DNA from 4 places in the Alteromonas sp. 009811495 genome. Region 1 is predicted to be linked to each of the others. Evidence: predicted binding sites of a transcription regulator. Region 1 holds the regulator's gene; each other region holds the start of a gene.
The links. Region 1 encodes sigma-54, which starts transcription at its own class of promoters, with help from an activator protein. Its sites were predicted from a motif close to GTTGGCACGNNNNTNGNNT; they were not measured.
Positions count from the first base shown of each region.

Region 1 (5,150 bases):
GCTCAACCATAAGGTGTTTGCTGAATCGATGGAACACTACGATCAACTTGGCTTTGTATTGTTCCGTGCGCCACGCTACACACTTTATACTGATAACGCTACGTCACCGTGGGTCGTTACCGCTGTGGAAGGAACATTGTACAACAACGAGCTGATTCAGCTTGAAAATAATGTACAAATAGAGAACCAAACTACAGATGACTTTGTCAAAACCATTACGACACAATACATTCAGATTAATTTAGACAACAAGCAGATGACATCTGATCAACCAGTAGAGATACTGGGGTCGCAATATGTCATTCAAAGCAATGGGTTTAATGCGAATTTACGCACCCAAGAATATGAGCTTATCGATCATGTACAAACCACTTATTCCCCTAGCAACTAGCTTAATTTTAGCGTTGGCTAGTGGTTCCGTTTTCGCTAATGAAGATGACTTTTCTAAGCCAATTAAAGTCGATGCTAAGTCACAATTTGTTGATGGAAAAAATAAAACATCGTTGTTTAAAGATGATGTTCTAATTACTCAAGGCTCGCTTGTGATTAATGCCGACGAAGTTGAAGTTATCGCGACAGCGGGCGAAGGTAGAGAAGTGTTTGTCGCACGCGGTAACCCTGCGAGCTATACGCAAGAGTTTGAAGATGGAACGCCAGTATCCGCTAAGGCGAATGAAATTCGCTACGAAGTGATTAATCGGGTGATATCGCTTACAGGGAAGGCTGAACTAAAACAAGACACCAGTATGGTAAAAGGTGACAGTATTACCTTTGATATGATTACCGAGCAACTGCTTGCAACCGGTGGCGATGACGACAACGGTGAAGGGAGAGTGACAACTGTTTTCACTCCTGAAGCGATTCGCAAGACGAATGCTAAGGACAACGAACAAGATAACGAGGGCAACCAATAGCAATGGCTACTTTGAGCGCAAGAAACCTTGCTAAGGCGTATAAATCACGCCAGGTTGTCCGAGATGTCAGCCTCAGTGTATCGACAGGTCAAATTGTAGGGCTGTTAGGCCCAAATGGTGCTGGTAAGACCACAACATTTTATATGATTGTTGGGCTTGTTCCCCTTGATAAGGGCGCCATTGAAATTGACGACAACGAGTTAACACATCAGCCCATGCATGAGCGTGCACGCCGCGGAATTGGCTATCTCCCGCAGGAAGCATCTATATTTAGAAAGCTCACTGTGCATGAAAATATCATGGCAATTTTACAAACCCGTAAAGATTTAAATTCACAACAGCAGGAAGAAGAAGCCGATGCGCTACTTGATGAATTTAATATTAACCATATACGTAATAGTACGGGGATGAGTTTGTCAGGGGGAGAACGCCGCCGAGTGGAAATTGCGCGCGCCCTTGCTGCTAAACCACAATTTATTTTATTGGATGAACCCTTTGCTGGTGTTGATCCAATATCAGTAAATGATATAAAGAAGATTATTCAACATCTTCGAGATAGGGGTATCGGTATCCTTATCACTGACCACAACGTACGAGAAACATTGGATGTTTGTGAAAAAGCGTACATTGTGAGTCATGGCGAGCTTATTGCGCAAGGAACTGCGGAACAGGTTTTAAGTAATCAAAAAGTAAGGGATGTATACCTAGGCGAACAATTCAGGCTATAGTTAGTGTAACCGGATTGTCATTTTTCAATCTCGCTCAGGTATATTCAATTTAGAGCATTTAAATAAGACGTAGATGAAACCATCTTTACAGCTAAAATTTAGCCAACAACTCACCATGACACCTCAGTTGCAGCAGGCCATTAAACTGTTGCAGCTTTCTACGCTCGATCTTCAACAAGAAATTCAAGAAGCGTTGGATTCAAACCCGCTATTAGAAGTTGAAGAAGGCCACGACGAGCCTCAGCTTGAAAAAAATAACATCGATAATGATGACAGTGGGGTAGAAGCTTCTGCCACTGCATCAAGTGATACTTTGGAAGCTGGCGACGCACTAGAAAAAAATGATCTTCCGGACGAATTGCCAATCGATAGCACATGGGATGAGTATTATTCAGCATCGTCAGCGCCGGCACCAGGACCTGCCAGTGACGACGAACAAATTTTCCAAGGTGAAACGACTGAGGACATACAAGAACATCTATTGTGGCAGATGCGCCTCACCCCTTTTTCTGACACTGACCGCGCCATTGCAATGGCTATCATTGATTCCATTGATGAGTCAGGGTATCTAACCGTTACTCTTGAAGAGATTTTAGAGGCGGTTAACGCGCAAGAAGTCTCTGGCGAAGATGAAGAGGAACTCATTGAAATGGACGAAGTAGAATGTGTATTAAAGCGCATTCAAATGTTCGATCCCATTGGTTCTGGTTCGCGCACCCCGCAAGAGTGCTTGATGGTACAGCTTCGCCAATTCGCAGATGATACACCATGGCTTGCCGAGGCAAAGCAGTTAATAGAAGACTATTCTGATTTGCTGAGCAGCAAAGATTACCGCACCTTAATGCGCAAGAGCCGATTGAAAGAAGATCAGCTTCGCGAGGCTATGCGTTTGCTGCAAACCTTGAATCCTCGCCCAGGTAGTGCTTTAGTTACTAAAGAACCTGAGTACGTTATTCCAGATGTATCGGTTACCAAAAAGAATGGCCGTTGGGTGGTTGAGCTGAACCCTGATAGCCTGCCAAAACTTAGCGTCAATCAACAATATGCCGCAATGAGTCGCCGTGCAAAGAACAGTAGCGATTCACAATTTATCCGCTCACACATGCAAGAAGCCAAGTGGTTTATCAAAAGCCTAGAGTCGCGTAACGACACACTGATGAAGGTAGCAAATTGTATTGTGCAGCAACAAATGGGCTTTTTTGAGCATGGCCCAGAAATGATGAAACCAATGGTATTAAATGATGTCGCAGAAATGGTAGATATGCACGAATCGACTATTTCACGTGTGACAACACAAAAATACATGCATACCCCTCGTGGCATCTTCGAGTTGAAGTATTTCTTCTCTAGCCATGTTGCAACGGAGTCAGGTGGTGAATGTTCATCAACCGCCATTCGTGCATTGATCAAAAAACTAGTGGCAGCTGAAAAACCCAGTAAACCACTAAGTGATAGCAAGATTGCTTCATTGTTGGCCGAGCAAGGCATTAAAGTTGCCCGGCGGACAATAGCAAAGTACCGGGAATCGTTATCGATCCCGCCGTCGAACCAACGCAAGAGCCTTATTTAACGGGCTTAATAATATAAGGAAGACGAAATATGCAAATCAACCTTACTGGTCATCATGTCGAAATCACCGACTCTTTGCGTAATTATGTCGATACGAAGTTCAGCAAACTTGAACGTCACTTTGATCACATTTCTAATGTGCATGTCATCCTGAACGTTGAAAAATTAAACCAAAAAGCAGAAGCGACAGTTCACTTAAGTGGCGCTGAAGTATTCGCATCCTCAGAAAATACCGACATGTATGCGGCGATTGACAGCATGGTTGATAAACTCGACCGGCAGGTAATCAAGCATAAGGAAAAACTTAAAAAGCACTAGTAGTTAATTAAGTATGGATATACAAGCCATCGTAAGTCTGGACCGCACTGAATGTGCGGTTCAATGTAATAGTAAAAAGCGTATTTTAGAGATCATTGCTGATATTGCTGCGAAGAACAACGCGCATATCGACCAGTCGACGGTACTGAATAGTTTGTTGGCGAGAGAACGAATGGGTAGCACAGGTATCGGAAACGGCATTGCCCTTCCCCATGGTCGCTTAGCTGGCCTTGATAGAGTTATTGCCATTGTTGTTACCAGCACACCAGCTATTGATTTTGATGCGCTAGATGAAAAACCTGTCGATATTTTCTTTGCACTATTAGTACCTGAAGAACAAACCGAAGGCCATCTACAAACACTAGCCACAGTCGCTGGCAAACTGAGTAATAAAGACACTATTAAGGCAATAAGGCGTGCTACCACAAGCGATGACATTATAAATGCGTTAGCGTAACTCGCTGCTATACAACATTACTGCATTAAGCGCTTATCAGTGTAAAGGGAGAATATAAGTGAAGCTGATTATTATCAGTGGTCGTTCGGGCTCAGGAAAATCAATTGCACTGCGCGCTCTTGAAGACTTAGGGTATTACTGCGTTGACAATATTCCGGTTAACTTGCTCCCTACGCTAACGCACACAGTGGTTGATGAATACGACCAAGTCGCCGTTAGCATAGACGTACGTAACCTGCCTAAAAATCCAGACGATTTAGTAGAAATACTTGATTACCTGCCTTCGTCTTGGTCGATGACCATTGTGTATATTGATGCTAGTGATGATGTGCTCGTTAAGCGTTTTAGCGAAACACGCAGATTGCACCCGCTGGCCAAGCTCAACAAGTCTCTCTCTGAAGCCATTCGCGCAGAGTCAGCGCTGCTGGCCCCTATTGTCGAGCGAGCCGATCTCTATTTGGATACCGACAAACTCACTATTCATCAACTCGCTGAGCTAATACGCGAACGTATTCTTGGTAAGAAAAGCTCGCGATTAGTGCTTGTTTTTGAGTCATTCGGCTTTAAGCACGGCATTCCCAAAGATGCAGACTATGTATTTGATGCACGGTTTTTGCCCAACCCTCATTGGGAACCAGATTTAAAGCACTTGACTGGGCTAGACGCGCCTGTTGAAGTATTTTTAGGGTCTCAACCTGTAGTAACAAAATTTATTTGGCAAATACAGAACCTGATCACAACGTGGCTTCCACATTTAGAGCGCAATAATCGCAGTTATGTCACCGTGGCAATTGGTTGTACTGGCGGACAGCACCGCTCGGTATACATCGCCCAAGCGCTATCAAAAACATTTTTGGAAATTCATCCAGACGTTCAAATCCGTCACAGAGAGTTGAACCAGTAATGATTATTGAGAAAACACTCACAATCGTTAATAAATTAGGGCTTCATGCTCGTGCTGCCACGCAACTTGTACAACTAGCCAACCAATTTGACGCCAAAATTGTGCTTAAAAAGGGTGACAAGGAAGCTGACGCAAATAGTGTGCTGGGACTAATGATGCTTGAAAGTCATCAAGGTGAACAGGTCAACGTTGTCGTGCAAGGCAGTGATGCCGAAGAAGCCATGGCAGCCATTGAGCAACTTATTGAAGGTAAATTCAAC
Region 1 is NZ_CP113972.1:815,916-821,065, reverse strand. Features, by position in the region: gene lptC (LPS export ABC transporter periplasmic protein LptC) at 1-391, shown strand, start outside; gene lptA (lipopolysaccharide transport periplasmic protein LptA) at 360-914, shown strand; gene lptB (LPS export ABC transporter ATP-binding protein) at 917-1,642, shown strand; gene OZ660_RS03690 (RNA polymerase factor sigma-54) at 1,716-3,212, shown strand; gene hpf (ribosome hibernation promoting factor) at 3,242-3,529, shown strand; gene ptsN (PTS IIA-like nitrogen regulatory protein PtsN) at 3,543-3,986, shown strand; gene rapZ (RNase adapter RapZ) at 4,045-4,890, shown strand; gene OZ660_RS03670 (HPr family phosphocarrier protein) at 4,890-5,150, shown strand, end outside.

Region 2 (5,150 bases), 1.5 Mb from region 1:
CCTAATATGCTATTAGCGGTGCTTTTTGCATGGACCGCATTTTCTTTAATTGCTGTAAGCAGTGCTTATCTGCTGAACTATCCAAGCTTATTTCGCAAACGCGAAGATGGGTCAATTCCTTTTTACATTCGGTGGATTTTTATTCCTTTTTTGTTGGGCTCTTGGTTATATAACGAGTATGCAAGAAGAACTGATAAAGTCCCTCCTCTTCAACAAATTGAGCCTCAGCTTTTTCTGGCATGTCGCATGTCATCTAAGCACGTAGAGATATTAAACGACAATAATATTGATGCCATTTTAGATGTCACGGCCGAATTTGACGGTCTAGATTGGACCGCTTACCAAGAAGACTTCCGCTATCTGAATATTCCTGTGCTTGACCACACCAGTCCCACGCCAGAGCAACTTGTAATGGCAATAAACTGGCTACAACAGCAAATAGACGAAAACAAGAATGTTGTTGTGCATTGCGCGTTGGGGCGTGGGCGTTCTGTGTTAGTCGTGGCCGCATTTTTACTCGCGAAAAACCCTAGCCTTTCAGTAAATGAAGCACTTTCTCAAATTAATGATATTCGCCAAACCGCTAGACTCAACAAGCGCCAATTGGCGGCACTTGAGAAAGTAAAAGAAGGTGGGCTACTGTCTTTGCAACAAAAATTAACCCTCATTGTGAACCCTGTGGCAGGCGGTGGAAAGTGGGATGAATATAGAGACGAAGTACTTTCAAGGCTAAATGAAAAGTTTAGCGTTACAGTGAAAGAAACCACGCCAGATATCAATGGTAAAACACTTGCCGAAGAAGCGCGTAATAAAGGGGCAAAAATTGTTGTAGCGTGTGGCGGAGACGGCACGCTAACTGAAGTTGCAAGTGCATTGGTAAATAGTAATGTGGTGATGGGGATAATTCCCTTCGGTACCGCAAATGCGCTAAGCCAAGTGCTACATGGTTACTTGAGCAAAGTAATGCCTATCAGTACTGCGTGTGATGTGATTATAGCGGGCGATACCATGGCTATCGATACAGCAACATGTAACGACCACGTCATGTTACTGGTTGCTGCTGTAGGCTTCGAAGAAAAAATGATTTCTGCAGCAGACCGTGAACAAAAGAATATGGGCGGTCAGTTTGCCTACCTAAAAGGCCTTTGGAATGCCATATCCAACAACGAAAATATGGCTTTCTCTATGACTATTGACGATGAAAAGCAAACGACATTAGAAACCCCAAGTTTAGTTATTGCCAATGCCGCGCCGATGACAACAGCACTTGCCCAGGGTTCAGAGCCCCCCGATATCACTGACGGAAAGCTCGATTTAACATGGCTAACACCGCAGACAAATGCTGATAGACAATTTCTTTCGCTTGCAGAGCTCGTGCTTAGCCCCGCACAGGCAAAAAAGCAAAGTGACTCGATACAGCATAAGCAAGGTAGCGAAATAACACTGCACTTCGACAGTGTTACCCCCTACGCCGTCGACGGTGAGATTTATGAAAGTGACAAACTTGTGATCACATCCCGTCCTCGCAGTTTGACGGTACTGACCAATTTCGAAAAAAAGGAGCGTTAAGCGAATGCCACAACTTAGTAACTTTGATGAAATATATCAATTTTTGCATAAGCGCTTTGAGAATGAAAAAGAGTATCTTCAGGCCGTACATGAAGTGCTTCAAGATATAGTGCCTATCTACAATGCTAACGAAGCATACAAATCTTTGGACGTAATACGGCGGCTTTGTATGCCTGAGCGCATTATCTACTTCACAATTTCATGGATGAACAGTGATGGTGATATCGAGGTAAACCAAGGTTGGCGGGTTCAACACAACTCAGCAATGGGGCCCTATAAAGGCGGCTTGAGGTTTCACCCAACTGTGAATTTATCAGTACTAAAATTTCTTGCCTTTGAACAGTGCTTTAAAAATGCCCTTACTGGCCTCCCCATGGGAGGAGGTAAAGGAGGTGCGGATTTTAACCCCAAAGGAAGAAGTGATAGAGATATCATGCTTTTTTGCCAAGCTTTCATGCGAGAGCTCCAACGCCATATTGGAGCAAATACTGATGTGCCAGCAGGAGACATTAACGTAGGAGCAAGAGAAATAGGTTATCTCTATGGTGAATACCGACGACTTAATAATAGGTTTGAAGGCGTACTAACGGGTAAAGGGCTAGAATTCGGTGGCAGTTACGTAAGAACCGAAGCCACGGGCTTTGGTCTCATCTATTTTTTAGAGGCTGTTTGCCGCGCTCAGGATAGCTTTGTTGAAGGTAAGACCGTAATTATTTCTGGCGCTGGTAATGTCGCGCTTCACGCTGCACTTAAGGCCAGTGAAAAAGGCGCTAAAGTAGTGACGCTTTCTAATAGTCGTGGCCTTTTGTATAACGAGCAAGGTCTAAGCGAAGCCGACATAACTTGGGCCATCGAAAATCATAACCAGCGCGATAACATTTTACTTGATATGGCAGATGAAGGGATGGGTAAATGGCAACCCGATGCAACCCCATGGCATATCAAGTGCGATATTGCTCTGCCCTGCGCTACGCAAAATGAGTTAGACGAGAGCGATGCTCGCAAGCTCATAGAGAACGGCTGCACTATGATTTTAGAAGGTGCAAATATGCCCTGTACTGACAAAGCACAAAAAGTATTTTTTGATGCCAAAGTGACTTACGTTCCAGGAAAGGCATCTAATGCAGGTGGAGTCGCGCTCTCTGGTCTTGAGATGTCGCAAAATGCAATGTTTAGTCAACGTAACGCAGACACTTTAGATGAGCAGTTACAAACCATTATGAACCATATTCACAACCTTTGTGTTACCGAAGGTAAGCACGACGGCGAAACTTACATCAACTACATGAAAGGCGCTAATGTAGCCGCTTTTAGAAAGCTCGCTGACGCAATAGTGGCGCAAGGTGTTTAGCACCTTGCACCACAAGGGTGAGCACTATTTTTCCAAGAGTTATGTAATTTTTTCTTCGCTTTATATTTACCTCTAACACCCTCGCATGACATAGACAAAAAAAGCCCATAAAAACATAGAGTAAGCATTGCTTTCCCGATTGGAATAGTTCTCGCATTAGTAAAAGCGTTCGAAACTACCTGAGGAAGATAATATGCAAATTTTCGAAGCACTACGTCAAGATCATGAAAAACAACGTCTACTATTGAAGATCCTTGCTGAAACCAGTGGAAACACTGCAGCAAGACGAGAGTACTATGAAGAATTGAAAGTACAGCTAGAAAGTCACGCAGTAGCTGAAGAACGTCATTTCTATTCACAGTTACTTGAGAAAGATGCCACTGTGGATTTAACTCGACATGGCATAGCGGAACATCATGAAATTGATGAACTACTGGAAAAACTGGACGAAACCGACATGAGTTCTCCAGGTTGGTTACGTCACCTAAAAAACCTACAAGATAAAGTAGAGCATCACCTTGCAGATGAAGAACAGGAGTTCTTTCAAGTAGCGGGTAAAGTACTTAATGACCGCCAGAAATCAAAGCTTGCCGATGAATACCGTGAAGAAATGAAACTAGCGGTGGAATCAGCAACCACTGCCGCTTAATGGTGAGTCGGCAAACAATACACGGAACGTCAATTAACCCTAGCCCCAAAAAGGTGGCACTGCGCGAATTGAATACAAAAATGCCAGCTAAACACTGGCATTTTTTATAATCAAAATCGTAAAAGGCGTCGACTTCGACACTGCGTTTTTGCAGTAAAGAAATACAACGCCCGTAATGTTCACCTACTTTTTAGCGATGATGTATACCGCATGAATTACACCAGGAAAATATCCTAAGATCGTTAAAAGAATATTTATCCAAAAGTGAGCACCAATTCCTACCTGCAAAAATACACCGAGCGGCGGAAGCAAAATCGACAATAAAATACGAATAATATCCATAGTAAATTCCTTGTTGTTGAATTATTTTCACTATCTAGTGAGCAAAATTGTCACACTTTAGTGATTATGTAGTGCATCTAGTGGCACAATTCACGTCTTTGTTGATTACGCTGTTTTTACTGCACATTAAGTGCCACTTATGTCGACAAAGAAAACTGAAAACGAACATACAACCATGAACTTACTACTTTTTATTCGTAAATGTAATACACTCGGGTATCAACAAAAATGACTAGGCGCCAAACGGCGTGTGTTGCAACCACGCTTCCAAATCATTTTTATTTAGCGGGCGACTAATAAAGTAACCTTGAACCACATCACATCCCCACTCTTTCAAAATTTCTAGTGAGGCTTTGTCTTCTACACCTTCTGCCACTACCTTTAGATGAAACGCACTGGCTAAGCGCAGTACAGTATGGACGATCTGTTGATCGTTTTCGTCACTTGCCAGCGATAATATAAAGCTCTTATCAATTTTAATGGTTTTAACAGGTAAGTTCTTGAGGTAGGCAAGTGAGGAATATCCTGTTCCAAAATCGTCGATTGCAAAATGAAACCCTCGCGCAGTGAGCTCAGACAAGTTTTCAATAGCCAACGACGCATCTGCAACTAAGTCGCTTTCTGTTATTTCAAGCTCAAGGGCTTCTGGAGACAAGCCTTCATCATTGAGCTTCTGAACCAATTTATTCAGCAAAACTTTGTTTTGAATATCTTGAGTCGAAAGATTCATTGCAACAGTAAAGTGATATCCTTTACTCCTAAAGTACGCCAAGTCGGTGATAGTTTGTTGCATTACCCATGTCGTAACCTGTTCAATAAGTCCGGCTTGCTCTGCAATAGTAATAAACTCATCTGGGGGCACAAATCCCAGTACACTATTGTTCCATCTTATCAGCGCTTCCATACTGGAAACTTTCATGCTAGCTAGGTCAACTTTAGGCTGATACACCATCGAAAGTTCATCTTGTTGGCTTGAAAGCGCGCGTTTAAGTTCCGTCGTTATCGAAAGCCTTCTTGAGTATTTGTCCTCAAGCTCAGCGCGATAATTAACACACCAATTCCCCGAATGAATCGCTTCGTCAGTAACAATGTTCATCTTTCTGAACAATTCTTCAGAGGTAGAGGCATCTTGCGGACAATTGATAATAGCCATCGCTACCTTGACTGGAATTGCAATAAGGTTACTTTCAACCGGCTGTTCTAAAATATGTCTTAGTGTGTTTAGCTGGTCTTCGGTTA
Region 2 is NZ_CP113972.1:2,358,426-2,363,575, forward strand. Features, by position in the region: gene OZ660_RS10840 (diacylglycerol kinase family protein) at 1-1,569, shown strand, start outside; gene gdhA (NADP-specific glutamate dehydrogenase) at 1,574-2,920, shown strand; gene OZ660_RS10850 (hemerythrin domain-containing protein) at 3,114-3,569, shown strand; gene OZ660_RS10855 (YqaE/Pmp3 family membrane protein) at 3,753-3,911, opposite strand; gene OZ660_RS10860 (GGDEF domain-containing phosphodiesterase) at 4,144-5,150, opposite strand, start outside.
Region 2: OZ660_RS10850 (hemerythrin domain-containing protein) is a predicted target of sigma-54. The motif match lies at 3,059-3,077, and genes of this name have one in related genera.

Region 3 (5,150 bases), 1.6 Mb from region 1:
GTAGTTACATTGACAAGCGAGCTGATGTACCAAACTCTGCAAAACTTGTCGCGTTAACCGATACTGCTGTAGCGTTTACCGCTGGCTTAATGATTTTGCCTGCTATCTTTTCATTTAATCCAGAAATTAATCCTGATGAATTGAGTGAATCATCAGTGGGCATGATATTTACGTACTTGCCTAGTATCTTCTTGGCTTTACAAGAGTCAATTGGTTATGCAGGTGCGTCGGTGGTTGCCAGCTTGTTCTTCTTGTTAGTGTTCTTCGCGGCAATTACCTCGTTAGTTTCAATTTTTGAAGTACCGGTAGCTGCACTGATGGACGAGAAAGGGGTAAGCCGAAAGTGGGCATTGGCTTCACTGGGAAGCATCATGATAGTACTAGCGATCCTCAGTGCATTGTCTTTTGGCAAGGTTGAGTTTTTGACTACTTTTATGCACTACGCGGGCGTAGATAAATCCCTTTTTGATGTGATCTTCGATGTGTTCTACGAAACGATTTTGCCACTTAACGGCTTACTCATTTGTATTTTCGTTATTCACCGCTGGAAGAGTGCTAATTTCAACAAGTCGTTGGAAGAAGGAAGCAATGGCTTCAAAGGTAGCTGGTTCGAAAAGTACGTGGATATCTCTTTGAAAACATTTATTCCACTTATTCTCCTGGTTATCTTCGTTAACACGGTAGCAGTGAAGTACTTCTCCTTTAGCTTCTTTGGCTAATGTTGTAGCACCTGACATACAATTGAAAAAAAGGCGACTCAGTGAGTCGCCTTTTTTATTGCATTTGAGAGGGCGTTTTCTTTAGAACATTGTATACGGGTTATTAAATGAAGGCGTAATACCCAGCGACGCCCAGCTAGCTGAAGCATCTATTACTTTGCCGCAAGCGGGAGAGTTAGTGTCGCTAAAGACAGGTTCCGGGATAGCGAATGCTGTAGTTGCTCTGGTGTAATACTCACCACGTTTAGGGTGATTAGCGCTACACAAATGATAAAGCCTTTTATCTGATGGCAATGTGATAATTTGAGTGAGAGCGGCGACTACATCGGTAACATGTACTAAGTTAACGCGTTTGTTGCCCATACTCACTGTACGCCCACTGAGTGATTTTGCAGGGTGACGGTCTGGCCCTACAAGACCCGCAAGACGAACACAAGTGAGCTTAGTCCTGCTGCTTAGTAAACCTACTTGCTCTGACAAATATTGCTCTATAGCCACATGTGCTTTCGCCGATGCCGTCTCAGGGGATAGTGGGGCAGTCTCGTCTAGTGTGTTATCAGTGCTGTCACCATAAACGGATGTTGTACTGATAAAAACGATATGTGCAACGTTTGATGCGATGGCATCGTCGATAAGTGCACACATCTTCTCAGTAAAGGCATCTAAGTCAGTGTTGCGTCTTCCTGGGGGAATATTAATGACGAACGTGGCATTTGATAAGTGAGTACAAAGTTCGGTTGTATCATCGCCTAACGCAAACTGAACAGCATTTATTCCTTGTTGAGAAAGCGCAGTGCGTTTTTCACTGCTTCTTGTTGTTCCTACAATAGGCATATGCTGTTTAAGCGCGTCACCAAGATAACCTGCGAGCCAGCCATATCCACTAATTACGAGTTTTTGCTGCATGTGTTTTCTTTATTGAAGTGTGTATGAAACTAAGATGATTACTTAGGATGTTAAAACAGGCAAGGGCTATGAAGACGAAACACTTAACCAGCGTGATAGGAATCGCTATTCTATACTAAAACGCCGAGCTCTAAGCTCGGCGCAGTATTCTTTTTCGGATTTTCAGGCAATTACATCTTCATTTCGCCATGGCTATCTAAATCAAGTAAATTGAGATCGTCTAGCCCTGAGATAGATGCCTGCATTTGGCTTTCTGCATAATCTGCTTTTTTAAGCACTTCACACAGTGCGTTGCCTTTTTCTTCCAACGCCGCAGCTTGAGACTCCAGTCTGAACTCAAGGTCTTCGCCCCACGTCTCCATTCTTTGTTCAAACTCATCCATGTCACCACCTTCCCATAGCATTTGCGTACCAAGTGCAATCAAAATTCTGCCCATTGATTCGCTGATAAGTGATTCAAGTTCTGCCTCAAATTCTTGCTCCCAACTTTCGTCAAACCAGCCTGGCTCGTCAAATTTTGTTGAGTCTACACGGATGTTACCAGCATCATCATAAAACGAGGCTGAAAGCTTTGCTTCCAAATTAGTGAACAAGGTTTGAAAATCATCATCAAGTTCGTTATCGCCACCAAGCAGTTCAGAAAACACTTCTGTCACAGCAACATTCGCAATTTCCAAACCTTCACTTGCAATCGTTAAGGTCATTGGAATGGCCATATCGATGTTGTCATAGTACTCGGCAACCCATTTTTGTTGGTCGCTATTAAGCGCTACATCACGGCCATTTACCGTTAGGTTGTGAAATTTGTCGATAGTCATGACTGAACCGTTATCCATCTTGACGGTAAGATCGCCTTGGTAATACTGAATGTGTCCATCTAATTCGATATCACAACTATTGTTTTGGAAGCTTGTATTATGTGCCAATGCTTGGCCGCCAAATAAAGCACTTGCTACTGCAGCTGAAAGTAATAGTTTTTTCGACATTGTTATTTCCTTAATCAATAGTGACGAAGCAATTGGCATACACGTGTAGTTAGCTCGCATGCGTGCATGGTCATACGTAATTGTTTCAATAGTTGGGAAAGGTATTGCAATGCCCTTGCCAAAAAGATTTTTGTATAAAATACAATACTTTATCTATTTTTGAGTTGCGAGTAAGACAAGCATTAATTAATTTTTTAGTGAAATGATCTATAAAGTAGTAATTTTGACCAAGATCAAAGGTTAGCGAAAGTCATCTTATTGTAGGTAATTAAACCGAGGTTAAGCATGTTCAAAACATTTTAATTGGTGCATAATACCGCCAATTATTTTAAGGGGTTACCACAATGGCTGATTGGATTAATGCAATTATGTTTGGTGTTGCGCTAATTGCCTTTACGCTTGGGCTAAGCAGCATCGTTATGGGCTTTATGACAGCGAAAGCTGGTGCTGAAGGCATGCAAGAAAAAATCGAGTATGGCTTCTTTGGTGTTACAGGCCTAGTGCTTTGCTTATTAATGGCATATGCAATTGCATAGTAGTACTTTTCAGAGTTAATTAAAAAAACCGGCTACACTAAGCCGGTTTTTTTGTGCCTTGCTGAAGGCTTAGTCAGCTTGCTGATGGGGCTGTGATTCTATGTTAGGTAGTGATTCGGTCTTAGATGGTGATTCTGACTTAGATGAGAGTACCGCCGATTCTCGCTGGGCCAATAACGACAAATGGCCGTCTCTTTGGTAAGCGCGTAAGTCGAATGGCGCAAGCATTGCCATAACGTGATCAAAAATATCAGCCTGAACCTTTTCGTATTTTACCCATGCTTTCTCAGCACTAAAGCAATAGATTTCCAGTGGAAGGCCTAATTCGTTAGGCGGTAGTTGGCGAACCATTAATGTCATTTCTTGATTAATGTTGGGGTGTTTGCGTAAATACGCTTCAAGATATGCCCTAAATGTACCAATATTGGTGAGTCGTCGGCTGTTGAGTAGGTCAGACTCATCAATGGAATAATCGTGATGATAAGCGCGTAACTCGTTTTTCTTCTTCTCTATATACTCATTGATATAACGAATACTTGAAAAACGCGCCAGCATGTCGTTATCACAAAGCTTTATAGAATGTACATCAATGTAAATAGCCCGCTTTATTCGACGTCCACCAGACTCTTGCATGCCGCGCCAGTTCTTAACTGCTTCTGTCGTTAAGCTGTATGTCGGCAGGGTAGATATTGTGTTGTCCCAATTTTGGACTTTTACATTGGTGAGACCAATTTCTAAAATCTCGCCATCTACCTCGTACTTAGGCATGGCAATCCAGTCACCGGTGTTAAACATGCGGTTGGCGGCAATTTGGATACCCGCGACAAAACCTAAGATAGTATCTCTAAAAATAAGTAGAAGTACTGCAGCAAGTGCGGTTAACCCCGATACAATGAGTAACGGGCTCCTGTCTACTATCAGTGAAATACTCAGTAAAATAGCCACAATCGCAAACGCCAGCTTAGTGACTTGAATAAAGCCCGTTATTGGAGCTCTTCTAGATAGGGCTGAGGCGTTATAAACATCCTCGACAGTACTTAATAGCGCATACAGAGCTAGCAGCCCACTATACAACATATATAGCTGTGCACTTTTAATCACCATGCCATGCATGACGGCTACATCTTCAATGAGCACTGGAGTGGCGATGTAGATAAATAATGCTGGGAAAAGATGCATTAAGCGTCTAAAGAAACCATGCTCTTGAAGTGCATTGTCCCAGCGGTTATTTGATTTATAGACCCAATTGGCAATTTGAGGGCGAATGAGAAGACGCGCAATTATGTAAATAAACGCCGAGATAATTAAAATGCCACTCAGCGCGAGTACATTGTAGAGCGGGTCCTCAGTTGTGAGGCTCGGAAAAATATCGTTAATTAAATGGATAAAGGTATCGCGTATCGAGCTGCTCACTTCCATCGTTTACGACTCCAATAATTTCTTAATTCGGCTGTCTTTGTTTTTCCACAAATTGTTGAGCCAATCTTGGAAATAAAGACGGAACTCAGACTCTGAACGGTCTGACTCTTGTTGTAATTCAGGTATAGGAGTGACATTTACATCGATTACGATTTTTGTCATTTGCCCGCTTAACATTGCCATCATTGGATGACGCTTGTTTTCGGGGTACAGAAGGGAAATATCCAATACATTAGTGAACAATTCCCCCATAGCCGCTAGTGTAAACGACACGCCGCCTGCTTTTGGCGGGAGTAAATGGGCATACGGACTTTGTTTTGCGACATGCTTATCTGTAGTAAAGCGTGTTCCTTCAACAAAGTTGATAACTGTCGTAGGTACAGTTCTGAATTTTTCGCAATATGCCTTCGTGGTTTCTAAATCTTTGCCTTTCTTTTCAGGGTGCTTTTCCAGATATGCGCGCGTGTATCTGTGCATAAAAGGCATATCAAGGGCCCAGGCTCCTAAACCAACAAACGGTAGCCAGATCAGCTCTTTTTTCAAGAAGAATTTGGGGGCAGGAATACGATGTGTAGCAAATTCAA
Region 3 is NZ_CP113972.1:3,637,129-3,642,278, reverse strand. Features, by position in the region: gene OZ660_RS16400 (sodium-dependent transporter) at 1-719, shown strand, start outside; gene OZ660_RS16395 (NAD-dependent epimerase/dehydratase family protein) at 801-1,625, opposite strand; gene OZ660_RS16390 (DUF2884 family protein) at 1,796-2,611, opposite strand; gene OZ660_RS16385 (hypothetical protein) at 2,956-3,147, shown strand; gene OZ660_RS16380 (mechanosensitive ion channel family protein) at 3,217-4,566, opposite strand; gene OZ660_RS16375 (acyltransferase) at 4,570-5,150, opposite strand, start outside.
Region 3: OZ660_RS16390 (DUF2884 family protein) is a predicted target of sigma-54. The motif match lies at 2,716-2,734, and genes of this name have one in related genera.

Region 4 (5,150 bases), 850 kb from region 1:
TGCGCGTCCCTATTTCAATTCGCAGCAGAGGAAGACATAAGCTACCACGCTTGACTATTGCCTGTGACTTTCCTTTGGGGCTCTATAAATGTTGGACGCACATAGACCTCAACAAGTGGTGCATGGTTTACCCAAAACCAATAGAGGGGCGCGTCAACTTATTAGGCTTAAACGACAGTAATGAATACAACGCTACAACTCGCTCAAACACAAGTGCTGATGACTTCTACGCGTTGACAGATTACGAGCTAGGACAACCTCTTAATCGGGTAGCGTGGAAACAAGTTGCCAAGAACGGCAATTGGGTCGTGAAGCAATTTAGTACATCGGACAGTCAGATTCAGGTAATAACGATACCGCCAAGTTTTAATACGGAAGAAGCGGTTTCCATTTTAACGTGGCACGTTCTGGCATTGCATAAACAACAAGCCGTTTATGGACTATCTTATCGCGGCATAGAGATCGCACCCGATGCAGGTCAATCTCATCTTATAAAATGTTTAGAAGCACTTGCTGTTGTAGATAACAAACTGACATTTAAAAGTGATACAACGGTAAATAAGATAACCGACACCGCGCCTACAGTACCCCAAAAAGTAAAACACGCTAAAAAGGCCGCATCATGAAAAAAGTGCTAAACGCCTTTTCGTTCTCACCTACTCATAACCCCATGATACTGTTGTGTGTAGCGTCTGGCGTACTACTTTTCACCCTAAAAAGTGCGTTGATGCTGTGGGTTTTAGTGCTGGGTGTATGCGCCTGTATAGTACGTATTGTTGCACTTAAGCAGCCACATAGCTTACCCAAAGTACGAACCGTAAATTTGCTGGCGGTTCTTGCTGTTTTTGCGCTAGCCTGGTTTGGTCTATCAATAGGACTACTTGATAGCATGATCAATTTATTGGTCATTGCTTGTGCACTCAAGCTTATGTTGGTCGAGAAAAAAAGAGACTTTCATCTACTTATTTGTACATGTTTATTTCTTATTGGCTGCGGTTTTATTTCTGCGCTAAGTATATTAGCGTGGTTAGGGTATTTGGGCATTCTAATACTATTGCTTTTAGCAACCGCCCTATACCACGGCCCAAATGTTTCGGTAAAACACAGCACTAAATTTATCATAACGTTAGTTTTGCAGGGCTTGCCAATTGCATTTTTACTGTTCTTGGTTTTACCTCAGTTGCCTCCTTTGTGGCAAATGCCTACGTCAAAGTCATCACAAACAGGCCTGTCTGAATCAGTAACGCCTGGTGATATCGCCTCTTTAGCAAAATCATCCGATCTTGCATTTACAGCAACCTTCGAATCGGCGTCAGATGTCCCTTTAATGGCTACTCGTTACTGGCGCGCCATGGTAATGGAAGACTTTGATGGGAAAACCTGGTCTATCAGCAATAAACGGCGCTTGGCGGAAAGACAACTCTATTTAATGAATAAACCTTCGCCGTTAACCCTTATGCAGACGCAAAACGGCGAAAATAATATTTCGTATGAAATGATTGTTGAGCCTACTCACCAAACGTGGCTTTTTGGTTTAGAAGTATCAGTGCCCAACAATGCACTTAACGCAGTTGAAGTACGCGAACTGTTTGACCATACCTTAAGAGCAACTGTCCCCGTGGCGAGCAAAAAAGTATTTCATTTACGTTATTTGCCAGATCAACCAGTGATAAATAGCATCGCTGGCTTTGAGCGAAACCTTAACCTCGTACTTGAAACGACGAATAACCCACGTACTCAAGCATGGGCAAAAAACCTTGTAGCGAAGTTTGAAACGCCGCAAGAAGTTGCGCAAGCCATTATGCAGCACTTCGCCAACCAATCGTTTCGTTACACCCTTGAACCTAGTGCTATGCCAGATGACCCCATTGACACTTTTTTGTTTGACGAAAAATCGGGTTTTTGCGCTCACTATGCAGGTGCAATGACCTACGCCCTCCGCGCAGCCCACATTCCAGCACGCATGGTTACAGGTTACCACGGCGGCGAGGCACTTAATGACAACGTACTCCAAGTTCGCCAATATGACGCCCATGCGTGGGTTGAAGCTTTGTTAGGCGAACAATGGGTTCGCTTCGATCCTACCAGTATGGTGGCACCTTCTCGTTTAGCTTATGGGTTAGAACAAGCTTTACTCGATTTTGGTGAGCAGCGTGAGAAAGGGCTGCTAGGTAATTTGGGGCAGGCTGAATTGTTTACCCAGATTCAAGGGTGGTTGCGGCAGTTAGACTACACGTGGAGCAAATGGATTTTGGGCTTTGATGCCAATTCACAAAGCGATATGTTAGAAAGGCTGCTCGGGGAGCTTAGTACAAAGAAAATGACCATAGTATTTTTAAGCCTGATTGGCATAATTGGCGTCATTTTACTGGTGTATTTTTTCCCTGTTACCCTTGTGCCCTCACTTGCGCCATACCAGCGCTATTACGTTAAGTCATTAGCATTAATTGAAAAGCACACCAACACCAAACGAGGCAACGATAGTCCAAGCCACTACACACAAAAAGTAGCCGCTCAGCTTAATACAACCGCAAACAGTATTATTAATGACTTACATAGGTTGTATACCCAACTGTGCTATCAAGAGCAGGCCGATGAAAAAGCGACCAGTATTAAAATGAAGCAAGGATACAAACGACTAAAGCGCTCACTCAACTAAGGTTTTCACATAGACAAAGTTCTCACATAAATAGTGCGGTACTATCCAATTTTGGTGCATTTGAACCAAACTATTTCTCATCTCTGCGCATTCAGAAGTAACATGAAAACAGAAATACTTTCGAATATTCAAAGCGATACGGAAAGTCATTTCAGACTGGCACTCTTCTCGCTTTACACTTCTTGCGATAACGTTATCGAGCGGATTAGATTTACAGTTAGACAGTGATAGCGCGGTACTTTTTAAGCTCTAAGATGCTATCGAACGTGCCATAACAATTTAAATGATTTGGACAAAGGCGTCCCCAATTCTTTTGCGAAAGAGAATTGCGGACGCCTTTTTTTGATCATTTAAACCCTTTGGCCTCTTAATTTAATTACTTAAACAAAAGGTGAACCCATGGCTTATCTATTACCTGCTGAATTTGCTACCAAGATGGTAGATGCCGGCGAAGCAAAAATATATATGTCCACTCGTGACACATTAATTCGTGCCTATATGGCAGGTGCTATATTGGCGTTGGCGGCGGTCTTTGCAGTCACTATCGCAGTGCAAACTGGAGTTTTCCTGCTAGGCGCCGTACTCTTCCCTGTTGGCTTTTGCATGCTATACCTAATGGGTTTTGACCTGTTAACCGGTGTTTTTGTGCTGACACCTTTAGCATGGCTGGCTAACAGACCAGGCGTTACGCCAAAGCAGATCTTGCGTAACTGGGGATTAGTATTTTTAGGTAATTTTGGTGGTGCGCTTACCGTTGCCTTTATGATGTCGTTTATCTTTACTATGGGATACAACGTTGATGGCGGTGCTATTGCAACAAAGGTAGCGAGCATTGGTGAAGCGAGAACTCTCGGTTACGCAGAACACGGCGCCGCAGGTTGGATCACCATTTTCATCCGCGGCATGCTGTGTAATTGGATGGTGTCTCTTGGCGTGGTCGGCGCGATGATTTCAACCCACGTAAGTGGCAAAGTGTTGGCAATGTGGATGCCAATCATGCTGTTCTTTTTCATGGGGTTCGAACACTCTGTGGTTAATATGTTCTTATTCCCCTTTGGCCTCATTATGGGTGGTGATTTCTCTATTATGGATTATTTCATCTGGAACGAAATCCCAACGGCGCTAGGTAACCTAGTAGGTGGTTTAGCCTTCACGGGTCTAACACTGTATACCACTCACGTAAAAACTTTGCCCAAACGCAAAATTCCTGTAAATAGCGCAGCTGCATCTGAAACACTGCCCATTTAACAATGCGCATGCGCGGCTTTTATGAATGATTTAATTCAACAGAAGTCGCGCAGCTTAAATCAATTGGGGTTATTGTTTTACTATGAGAGCTTAGCGATATGAATGCACCATTGAATCAACCTAGTCATTCAAGAGCATCGACGCACATTGAGCTAAGCGCATAATCTACCAAAGGAATAAAGCGCGTTAATCAAGATGCATTCAGTTACTGCATAGCAAAACCGCATAGCCATTCATCTAATTTTCGTCATGAGCGAGCCAGTTTTTTTCTCATTGCCGATGGCATAAGCAGTAGTACAGTGAGTCAAGTTGCCAGTGACTTCGCCACTTCACATTTCACCAAAATGTTCAATCTTGCCCCTGAAGTTTGGGACATTGAACAAACAGCAAAAGCACTCATTATCGAAATAAACGCATTGCTCTGGGCGAGAAACCAACAAAGTGCGTTTTGTTACACCCCTGAAAAAGGTTATGTGTGCACTTTTTCTGCTGTAGTCATTGTTGACAATACGCTTCACATTTTTCACGTTGGTGATTGTGAAGTGCAAATCGCTACATCGTTAGTTTGCAAAACCCTTACTCGAGGGCATCGACAGCCAAGCACAGAGTCGCCTGACCATAGTTATCTAGCAAACGCCCTGGGCATTTCTTCGCAGATTGCGATTGACTATAGTACGTTGACGTTATCGGAACGCAGTAGCATTGCACTAAGTAGTGATGGTGTCTTTGAATTTACAAGTATTTCAGATGCGTTAAGAGAGGCGCAAACCTTTCAATCATTGCCCGACGAATTCGCCAAGCAACATGTAAATCGCGCGCTTGATAGTGGTAGTGATGACAATGCAACTTTATTGGTAATTACCATCACTCCCAATTTTGTATCCACGCCGGACACTTTATTCGTGCCTCAAAGTGACCAAGCCTTACACCTCACTGTTGGCGATAGCGTTGACGGGCTTATAGTAAAAAGGCAGCTTTATACATCGGCTCGCAGCCACGTTTATCTGGCGACATCAGCGTCAGGTAACAAGGAAAATGAAACCTCTGGCCGCCACCAACTCGTGCTAAAAACACTTGCGACAGACTTCATTACTACTGACAAACCCACAACGTTAGACTGTACACTACTTCCTAATATCGAAAGTTGGTTTGCCAGACGGATAGATTGCCCTCATATCATTAAGCATCCGCTGCATGTTGAACTGGGCTTTTCTAACCCTCCATCTAAGCAATATTGCTTAAG
Region 4 is NZ_CP113972.1:1,670,814-1,675,963, reverse strand. Features, by position in the region: gene OZ660_RS07640 (DUF58 domain-containing protein) at 1-626, shown strand, start outside; gene OZ660_RS07635 (transglutaminase family protein) at 623-2,659, shown strand; gene OZ660_RS07630 (formate/nitrite transporter family protein) at 3,059-3,907, shown strand; gene OZ660_RS07625 (protein kinase domain-containing protein) at 4,084-5,150, shown strand, end outside.
Region 4: OZ660_RS07630 (formate/nitrite transporter family protein) is a predicted target of sigma-54. The motif match lies at 2,815-2,833, and genes of this name have one in related genera.